One region of the Mesorhizobium sp. ISC11 genome, then DNA from elsewhere that is predicted to be linked to it. Evidence: riboswitches for the same ligand, from Rfam matches in the RefSeq annotation. Region 1 holds a riboswitch; each other region holds the start of a gene.
What was found. A riboswitch is a leader RNA that binds a small molecule or an ion and turns the genes downstream of it on or off. The one in region 1 is predicted to bind thiamine pyrophosphate.

Region 1 (3,267 bases):
GCCGGGCGCGCCGACAGCACATAGATGCGGTCGGACAGGAACACGGCTTCGCGCACGTCATGGGTGATCAAGAGCGCCGTCCAGCGATGATGCCGCCACATCTGTTCGAGCCAGCGCTGCATGGCGGTGCGGGTCAGCGCATCGAGCGCGCCGAAAGGCTCGTCGAGCAGGAGCATGTCGCGCTCCTGCACCACGGTGCGCAGCAAGGCCGCGCGCTGGCGCATGCCGCCGGACAGCTGCGCGGGAAAATGCCGCTCGAAGCCGGCAAGCCCGAATTCGGCAAACAACGGCGCAACGCGCGCCCGCGCCGCCTGTCTCCTCATACCTTGCACTTCGAGCCCGAGCGTCGTGTTGTCGAGGATGCGCCGCCATGGCATCAGCGCGTCGCGCTGCGGCATGAAGGCGAAGTGCCTGCCGTGGTCGTCGAGCCGCGCGCCGTCGAACAACATCTCGCCCTCGCCATGCTCGGCGCCGGTCAGAAGCTGGAACAGCGTCGACTTGCCGGCACCCGAGGGTCCAAGGATCGAGACGAACTCACCAGCGCCGACGCTGAGCGAAATATCGGCCAGCACGTCGAGGCCACCGAACGCCTTGTGCACATGCCGCAGTTCGAGCCGGCTCATCGCCAGGCCCCCTTCCCGGCAGTTTCCCTGCCGGCTCGCTCCCAGGGCATGGCAAGACGCTGCAGCAACACGGTCAACCCGAACAGGACAAGGGTCAGCGCCGCGCTGACACCGACGGCGGCAAGAACCAGATCAGGACGGAAATTGTTTTTGGCGTTGAGCATGTAGATGCCCAGTCCCTTTGCGGCACCGGCATACTCGGCGAAGATGGCGCCGACCACCGCATAGGTGATGGAGATCCTCAACCCGGCAAAGAAGTAAGGCAGCGCCGAAGGCAGCCGCGCGAGCAGGAAGATGCGCCAGCGCCCTGCCCCCATGGCGCGCAGCATTTGCCCGATCTCGGCCTCGGTCGCCTCATAGCCTTCGACCAATGCGACCAGCATCGGAAAGAAGGTGACCAGCGCCACCAGCATGATCTTGGGCGCCAGCCCGAAGCCGAACCACAGCACCACCAGCGGCGCGATCGCCACCAGCGGCAAGGTCTGGCTGACGATGAAGACGGGAAACAACGCACGCCGCAGCGGCTGGAAGAAGTCGACCAGCATCGACAGCACGAAGGCTGCGCTGAGCGAACAGGCAAAGCCAAGAAGCGTGGCACGGATGGTCGGAACGGCATTGTCGGCCAGCGCCTCGCGATTGAGCATCGCTTGCTCGAAGACGCGTGACGGCGCCGGCAGTATCGTGGCCCTGATGCCGGAATAGGTGGCATAAAGCTCCCACGCCAGCAGGAGCAAACCGGCCGAGATCATGGCCGGCATTGCCTTGACGAGAAAGCTCGCGATCGGGCGCGAAGCGACTGATGATGAGACCACGGGAGATAACCTTTGACGGCCGCGAGAGCCGCGCGGCTTCAGACGGCCGACGGGCTGTTGGCCGAGACCGTGACGTCGAGGGTTACGTGGCCAGCGCCTGGTCCGAAACGGCAGAAAGCCTCGTCCAGCGCCGAAAAGATCGCACCGGCATCACCGCGCAGTTTCGTGCAGAAATGTTTGGAGCGCTCATAGACGCCGGACTGCTTGAGAAAGTCTATGCAGCCGTAGATCTCGTCCATGTGGTCGTCTGTGCCCATCACATAGAGCGAGAACTGCGCCGCCGCAGGCTGGCCGGTGGCAGCAGCATTGCGCACCGCCGCGATGGCCGCGTCCTTGCGCGGGCCGAGTGGACCGACGGGCCCGCCAAACGCATCGGAGCGGCAGATCGGATCGTCCGGCTCGCCAGGGCAGCCGCGCGAGATGGTGGCCGACAACACGCAATGTTTGCCGCTGCGTGCCGCCGCCACGAAGAGGTCGCGCATGGCAGGAAACAGCACTTCGGGCGGCCCGACCAGCAAGGTCGAGATGTCGTCGGTCTCGATCCTGAGTTTGTCGCGCCAGGGATCGAGCGCACCGAGCGCGCCAAGGATGACACCGACGAAATCGTCGGTCATGGGATATAGGGAAATCTGTGCGCCTGAAAACATCGCCCGCCTCGCTCCGCTGGTATTACCCAGATCAGCTTCTAGGGTCTGTGGGCTTGCCGCCCCCGTCTCAGCCCCGACCGTACGGAGCACCCCTGTGGATGTGCGCCTTAAAGCATCATTCGAGTTGAAGGAAAAGCCGTTTTTTTATCGCACTGCGCCAAAAGCATTGCGCCAGGGCGGGAGCGGTTGGCTCTGCCGGCGCGAGAATTTATCGGGAACCTTCACCAGGCCGCGAGGTTGTCCCACCAGTCGCTACGCGACGAGTTCACAGACAATGGAGACAAACCATGTTCATGAAAATCCTCGCAGCTTCGGCGCTCACCATTGGCCTGGCGACATCGGCCATGGCGCAGAGCAATGGCACAAGCGGCACCGACGGATCCGGCGGCAGCGGCAAGTCGGTCACCGTCGACCCAAATACGCCGGCTTCGCCGAACACGGTAGACCCCGGCACGACCAACAGTACGACGGTAGCACCGGGCGCCACGAATTCAAACGCGGATGAAAATTGCCCTGCCCATCCGCAGGGCGCACAGCCCGATGCCAGTGGAACGTCGCCGGGCACCACCGCGCCGACAGTTAACGACAACCATTGCGGCAAGTAGGAATTGCAATGAAAAGAAGCCGCGGAGCGAGCGCTCCGCGGCTTCTCAAATCCTGTCGTATCAGTGTATCTACGGCACCGCTTTTTCCCGAACCGGCAGCTTCCACCCCGGCCTGACGAAGTGGCAGGTGTATCCGTTGGGGTATTTCTCCAGATAGTCCTGATGCTCGGGCTCGGCTTCCCAGAAGGGGCCAACGGGTGCGACTTCGGTGACGACCTTGCCCGGCCACAGGCCCGAGGCATCGACATCGGCGATCGTGTCCTCGGCGATGCGCTTCTGTTCGTCGCTGGTGTAATAGATCGCCGAGCGATAACTCGTCCCGACATCGTTGCCCTGGCGGTTGCGGGTCGTCGGATCGTGGATCTGGAAAAAGCGTTCCAGCAGCGTGCGATAGCTTATGATGGCCGGATCGAAATTGATCTCGATGGCTTCGGCATGGCTGCCGTGGTTGCGGTAGGTGGCGTTGGGCACGTCGCCGCCGCTGTAGCCAACACGGGTGGAAATGACGCCGGGATAGCGCCGTATCAAATCCTGCATACCCCAGAAGCAGCCACCGGCAAGGACTGCGCGTTCGGTCGAA
Region 2 (3,267 bases), 4.5 Mb from region 1:
AGCCTATCATGGCGGCACCTATCCCTGAGGTGATGTGGTCATAGCCCGGCGCGATGTCGGTCGTCAGCGGCCCCAACGTGTAGAACGGCGCCTCACCGCACACTGCGAGCTGCTTGTCCATGTTCTGCTTGATCTTGTGCATGGGGACATGGCCCGGGCCTTCGATCATCACCTGGCAGTCCTTTGCCCAGGCAATCTTGGTGAGTTCTCCAAGTGTTTCCAGTTCGGCGAATTGCGCCGCGTCGTTCGCATCGGCGATTGAACCGGGACGAAGGCCGTCGCCGAGCGAGAAGGAGACGTCATAGGCTCTGGCGATGTCGCAGATCTCCTCGAAATGCTCGTAGAGGAAGCTCTCCCGGTGATGGTGCAGGCACCATTTGGCCATGATCGAGCCGCCGCGCGAGACGATGCCCGTGACCCGGTCGACGGTCAGCGGGATGTAGTGCAGCCGCACGCCGGCGTGGATGGTGAAATAGTCGACGCCTTGCTCGGCCTGCTCGATCAGCGTGTCGCGGTAGACCTCCCAGTTCAGATCCTCGGCGATGCCGTTGACCTTTTCCAGCGCCTGATAGAGCGGCACCGTACCGATCGGCACCGGCGCATTGCGCACGATCCAGTCGCGGATGTTGTGGATGTTGCGGCCGGTCGACAGGTCCATCACCGTGTCCGCGCCCCAGCGGATAGCCCAGACCATTTTTTCGACCTCTTCGGCCATCGACGATGTGACAGCCGAGTTACCGATGTTGGCGTTGATCTTGACCAGAAAATTGCGACCGATGATCATCGGCTCGCTCTCGGGATGATTGATGTTGGCGGGAATGATTGCGCGCCCGCGCGCCACCTCGTCGCGCACGAATTCGGGTGTGACGAAATCTGGGATCGCCGCGCCGAAGGCTTCGCCGTCGCGTTGCAGCTTGCCGCGCATCACCTCGCGGCCGAGATTCTCGCGGATGGCTACGAACTCCATTTCTGGCGTGATGATGCCGGCGCGCGCATAGGCAAGTTGGGTCACCGCCTTGCCCTGCTTGGCCTTGAGCGGCCGATTGCGTATCGGAAATTCCGGTGTCAGGCGCTCGCCGGTGGCGAATCCATTGTCTTCCGGCCGGACGTGGCGGCCGTCATAGGCTTCGACATCGCCACGCGCCGTGACCCATTCGTGGCGAAGCCGGGCAAGGCCTTTTTCGATGCTGGTTTCGACTGATGGATCGGTGTAGGGGCCGGACGGATCGTAGACGGTGACGGGCGGTTCGCCGGCCGTCGGATGGACGGAAATCTCGCGCATCGGCACCCTGATCTGCGGGTAGAGGACGCCGGGCTTGTGGATTTTCCGCGAGGCGGGCAGTGGTCCCGTCGATACGGCGGGGGTGAGGGCATTCATCGTGAGGCTCCTTTGCTCATGCATTGGAGACCCAGTTCTGTGCCGGAAGGATGAAAAGACGCTTCTGTAGACCTGCTGCAACAGGACCTCGGGCGTAAACTCCCGCAAAGCGCTTGCACCGTCCCTACGCCAGTATGAACTGGATCAGGTTCAACGGGTCACTGCGCCGCGAAAGCCAGCAGTATCTCAGCCCCTTGCCGGGACTCCCCTGGTGAATGCCTTAGGTTGAACGGGCTGACGCTATCTTGTCAAGCGCATTCGGGCGCCTTCGGCCGGTGGCGACGACCGGCGGCCAGCCGGGCGGAGAGCTCGCGCATGCATCGGGGACAAGTCACGCCCCGTAGACCGGGGCTGAATGGCCAAAGCCTCATTCGCTTCGTGAAGGATGGAGAAACTGTATTGGCCATGTGCGCGTATCGACCAAGTAGCTCAGGCGGTCACGGATGTGGTTATTCTGGTCGAAGGTGACGAACGGCCTTGGGGGTCACCTCCTTTAGGATTCAGAGGTTGGAAGACGGCTTCTCGCGATCACGGCCATCAGGAAATACCTGTCTTCGGCTCAACCTCGACATGGCGTCCGATCGACCGCAGATATACAGCTATCTCGTTCATGAGATGATCGCGTTCGCCGTAGATTTCAGCAATCCTACGCAGCTGTGGCTCGACGGCCCTCCGTTGCGCTGGCGTGAAATCAGCATCGCCAAAGACGTATCCCAAGTTGCCAATCGCGCAAATTTTGCAGCCGGCGTCCACAACTGCTTGTACGAATGCCGGAATGTCTTTTTCTTGCATGGTCTTCATGTCGAACCTCTCGTGAATGGCGTGCTTGCGCCCCAATCTGCCTTTTCAGCGTGTCCTCTGGGCGGCGCAAGCCCTGAGCGTGACTGTGCACGGGCAACCTCGACTATCCCATCTGCCACGCTCTTTAGAATCGGTGGGGTCTGGTGATCGCAGGCTGGGCCACTCAAAAGCCTGCAAGAAGAAAGTCATGGCGACCATTGCTCAAGATCGCAAGGGTGCGTGCAAGACCTTCCGTTGGCAGTCATGCACGCTCGCTCAGAGATAGTCCGGCCGCGGAAATTCTCCCTTATTCGTAAGAAAGCTCATTGAGCAACTGGGCATTGAGCAACTGGGTCTCACGTCACGGGTCTCGTGTGCTTCACAGCCGAAAAATAGCCGCCGTGGCAATTCTCGAAAAGTGCAGGCTACCTCGTTAAGGACACTGCGGATGATCGTTCGCGCTTGGCAAAAGCGAACGGATTAGTCTATGGCTCTCGGCAGGGGGGCGAGTTATGCGGCGGGTGCGAATCCTTCAAGTAGGCGATATTCACTATCCGGACTGGCATCCTTCCTCTAGCAACATCGATGCCAAGGATAGCAAGTTCGCTCCGAAAATAACGCAGAAGCTACGCGCGTCTTCGCTGCGTGCCGTCTTGACGAAACTTCGGCGGCTGACGACTTCGAAGCCCTTGGATTCGATCGCCTTCATGGGGGATTTCACGAGCCGTGGCGACAAGACCTTCATTGCTTCGGCATTCCAGCATTTCACGTTGCTCTGCCGCGCACAGGGACGCAGTTCAAAGGCGCTTCCGTTGATATTCGTACCGGGAAATCACGATGTGAACCGTGATGACGCGCGCGAACTTGGACCGACTGAGAAATTCAGCGAAATGGCGAGTTTAGCCGCCCGCTTGGGTTGGCAGACCGTTCCCGTGGACCAACCCGTGCACTTCAGACTTCCGACAGGATCCGCAGGCGCAAACTTCATCCTCGTCAACACAGCGATAGGCAGTTGGGAGCTTCAAAACCTTCCCGCGTTCCTTCGTGATCGTCTCGAGGCACTCAGTCCTTCTACAGAGCCTGTAGATCTCGGCTCGCCGGACATCTCG
Region 3 (3,267 bases), 5.0 Mb from region 1:
GCTCCGATTGACCGAGAGATAGCGGCGTTGCGCGACCGGCAAATTGGTGTCGCCGACCACATTGGCGCCTAGCCGCGTCAGTGCCAGCACCACGATAAAGGTCAAGGCGATCTGCAGCAGCGTCAGTGCAACGGCCCGTGCGGGATCGAAATCGAAGCGCAGCGCCTGGTAGATGCCGACCTCAAGCGTTGTCGCGGCCGGCCCGCCGCCGAGCGTCAGCACGATCGTGAAGGATGTGATGCAGAGCATGAACACAAGCCCGGCGACGCCGGGCAGTGCGGCGCGCAGCGTTGGCCATTCGATCAGCCGGAACGCCGGCCGCGCCGCCATGCCGAGCTGGCTCGCCAGCCGCCATTGGTCGGCCGGTATGGTCTGCAGCGCCTCGAGGAACAGCCGCGTCGCCAGCGGCAGGTTGAAGAAGACATGGGCGACGAGAATGCCGGACAGGCCATAGATGCCCGGCCAGCTTCCGCCGCCGATAACGGCAAGCACGCCGGCGAAGTAGCCGGCACGGCCATAAAGCGCCAGGATGCCGAGCGCTGCAACGATGGCCGGCAGCGCCAACGGCACGGCGAAGATCTGCAGGATGAAGGCGCGGCCGAAGAAACGTGGATGCCGCGACAGAGCGCGCGCCACAAACAGCCCCGGGATGACCGAAAGCAGCGTCGACAGGACCGCTTGCCAGAGCGTGAAGCGAATGACGCGAAGCAGATAGGGATCGAAGGCTGCCCAGGCGCCCGAGAAATCATGGGCGCCCTCGAAAAGCAGGCCGGCAAACGCGCCGCCGATCAGCAGCGCGATTGCAGCGAGCGCTACAATGCCGGCACTGACGCGGGAATCCGTGGAATGCGCCGGCGCCATCGCGCTGCCTACTTGCTCATCGCCGCCAGCCATTCATCGACCCAGGCCTTGCGGTTGGCAGAGACCTCTTGCGGGCTGAACAGCAAGGTCTTCGTTGGCTTGACCAGTTTGTCGAAGGCCGAATTGAGCGGCTTGTCGGTCTTGCCTGCCGGGAACATCCAGTTGGTCTCGGGGATGGCATCCTGGAATTTCGGCCCGGTCATGAAGGCCATGAACTTGGCCGCCAGCGGATTCTTGGCTCCTGTCGTGGTGATACCCGCCACCTCGATCTGCAGATACTCGCCCTCCTCGAAGGAGGCCGCCTGGTAGCGCTCCGTGTTCTCGGCGACCATGTGGTAGGCTGGCGACGTCGTGTAGGACAGCACCATCGGCGCCTCGCCCTTGGTGAACAGCCCATAGGCCTCGCTCCAGCCCGGCGTCACGGTCAGCACCTTGGCCTTGAGCTTGGCCCAGGCCTCGGGTGCCTTGTCGCCATAGACCGACTTGACCCAAAGAAGCAGGCCGAGGCCTGGCGTCGAGGTGCGCGGATCCTGGATGACGATCTTGTCGTTGGCACTGCCTTCGATCAGCTCCTTCAGGCTCTTCGGCGGCGTCTTCATCTTCTGCGTGTCGTAGACGACAGCGAAATAGCCGTAGTCGAAGGGGACAAAAGTGTCGTCGCTCCAGCCGCCCGGCACATTGACATCCGTCACCGCGCCATGCGGCGCGAACAAGCCTGACGCCTTGGCATCGGCGGTGAGATTGGTATCCAGGCCAAGCACGATATCGGCCTTGGTCGATGCGCCTTCCAATCTGACGCGGTTGAGCAGCGCGACGCCATCGGCGACCGAGACGAAGTCGACGTCGCAGCCGCATTCGGCCTCGAACTCCTTCTTCACCACGGGACCCGGACCCCAGTCGGCGGTGAAACTCTCATAGGTGTAGACGGTGAGCTTGTCCTTGGCCAAGGCGGGCCCGGACAAGGCCACGACCGTTGCTGAAACAAGAGCGTATAAAAGCGTGCGCATCGGCGCCTCCTTCGTTTGAATTGAAAGGAATTGAGGCGTCGGACTGTCCGAAACGTCTAATCCCTCCGCCGGTACAAACCGGATCAGGTTCAGCGGGTTGGCGAGACTGCCTCTCAGCCGGTCCGCGAAGATCGCGTCCGGCACCCCGTTAGAGCGTTTCGACACATAGGCCGGGCCGATCCGCCATGCAAGCGGGAGTTTGCCGCCTTCCGTTTCCCGTGCCGGGCTGGTAAGGGCCACACGATATGAGCACATTCACCATCCTGCTTGGCGGCGATCTCATCCGTACGCCACGGCTCGACCGTCAGGTCAAAGGCTCCCGCGTCATCGCCGCCGACGCCGGCATCGGTCATGCGCGGTTGCTGGGTCTCGTGCCGGAGCTGTGGGTGGGTGATTTCGATTCGGTGCCGGCCAACCTGCCGGACGATCTCGCTTCCGTGCCGCGCCGGACCTTCCCGGCGGAAAAGGACCAGACCGATGGCGAACTTGCCGTCGCCGCGGCACTGGAGCGCGGCGCGACCCGCCTGGTGCTGGCCGGCGCCTTTGGCGGCAAGCGCGCCGACCACGCTTTTCTGCATCTGTCGCTCGCCCTGCGGCTGGCGGAGGCGGGAACGGACGTGCTTTTGACCAGCGGCGCTCAGGAAGGCATCCCCCTGCTGCGCGGAACGGCCGGCTTCGACTATGCCGACGGCACGCTGTTCTCGGTGCTCGGCTTTTCCGAGCTCGACGGCCTGACCGTCACCGGCGCCAAATGGCCGCTCGCTCACGTCAAGGTGGCGTTCGGTTCGTCGCTGACCATTTCCAACGAGGTCAAGTCCGACAAGACCGGGGGCCGCCTCGAAATCGCGCTCGGCCATGGCCGCGCGATGCTGCTCGCTCATCCCTATCCCTTACCTGAAAGCTGACATGGCCCCGCCCCTTCTCAACCTCGACGGGATAAAACTGACCTTCGGCGGCACGCCGCTGCTCGATGGCGCCGCCTTGACGGCTTCGGCCGGCGACAAGATCGCACTGGTCGGCCGCAACGGGTCCGGCAAGTCGACCCTGCTGAAGATCGCCGCCGGCCTGATCGAGCCGCAGGACGGCGAAGTGTTTCGCCAGCCTTCGGCGACCGTCCGCTATTTGCCGCAGATGCCCGACATGGAAGGTTTTGCCACTGTCCGCGCCTATGTCGAGGCCGGGCTTGGCCCCGCCGACGATCCCTACCGCGCCAGCTATCTGATGGAGCATCTCGGCCTGTCGGGTGAGGAACGTCCGAACGACCTGTCGGGCGGCGAGGCGAGGCGCGCCGCCCTTGCCCGCGTCATGGCGCCGGAGCCCGATATCCTGCTGCTCGATGAGCCGACCAACCATCTCGACCTCTCGGTCATCGAATGGCTGGAAGAAGAACTCATCCGCA

Region 2: another riboswitch for thiamine pyrophosphate. It lies ahead of thiC (phosphomethylpyrimidine synthase ThiC); the one in region 1 lies ahead of RPF88_RS03060 (YkoF family thiamine/hydroxymethylpyrimidine-binding protein).
Region 3: another riboswitch for thiamine pyrophosphate. It lies ahead of thiB (thiamine ABC transporter substrate binding subunit); the one in region 1 lies ahead of RPF88_RS03060 (YkoF family thiamine/hydroxymethylpyrimidine-binding protein).

Annotation. Positions count from the first base shown of each region.
Region 1 covers NZ_JAVSPW010000001.1:579,526-582,792, reverse strand. Annotated here, with positions in the region: gene RPF88_RS03070 (ABC transporter ATP-binding protein) at 1-623, opposite strand, end outside; gene RPF88_RS03065 (ABC transporter permease) at 620-1,381, opposite strand; gene RPF88_RS03060 (YkoF family thiamine/hydroxymethylpyrimidine-binding protein) at 1,474-2,082, opposite strand; TPP riboswitch at 2,073-2,186, opposite strand; gene RPF88_RS03055 (hypothetical protein) at 2,370-2,687, shown strand; gene msrA (peptide-methionine (S)-S-oxide reductase MsrA) at 2,757-3,267, opposite strand, start outside.
Region 2 covers NZ_JAVSPW010000001.1:5,105,790-5,109,056, forward strand. Annotated here, with positions in the region: gene thiC (phosphomethylpyrimidine synthase ThiC) at 1-1,378, opposite strand, end outside; TPP riboswitch at 1,482-1,598, opposite strand; gene RPF88_RS24760 (hypothetical protein) at 1,916-2,179, opposite strand; gene RPF88_RS24765 (metallophosphoesterase family protein) at 2,671-3,267, shown strand, end outside.
Region 3 covers NZ_JAVSPW010000001.1:5,540,324-5,543,590, reverse strand. Annotated here, with positions in the region: gene thiP (thiamine/thiamine pyrophosphate ABC transporter permease) at 1-861, opposite strand, end outside; gene thiB (thiamine ABC transporter substrate binding subunit) at 870-1,868, opposite strand; TPP riboswitch at 1,912-2,026, opposite strand; gene RPF88_RS26755 (thiamine diphosphokinase) at 2,114-2,773, shown strand; gene RPF88_RS26750 (ABC-F family ATP-binding cassette domain-containing protein) at 2,775-3,267, shown strand, end outside.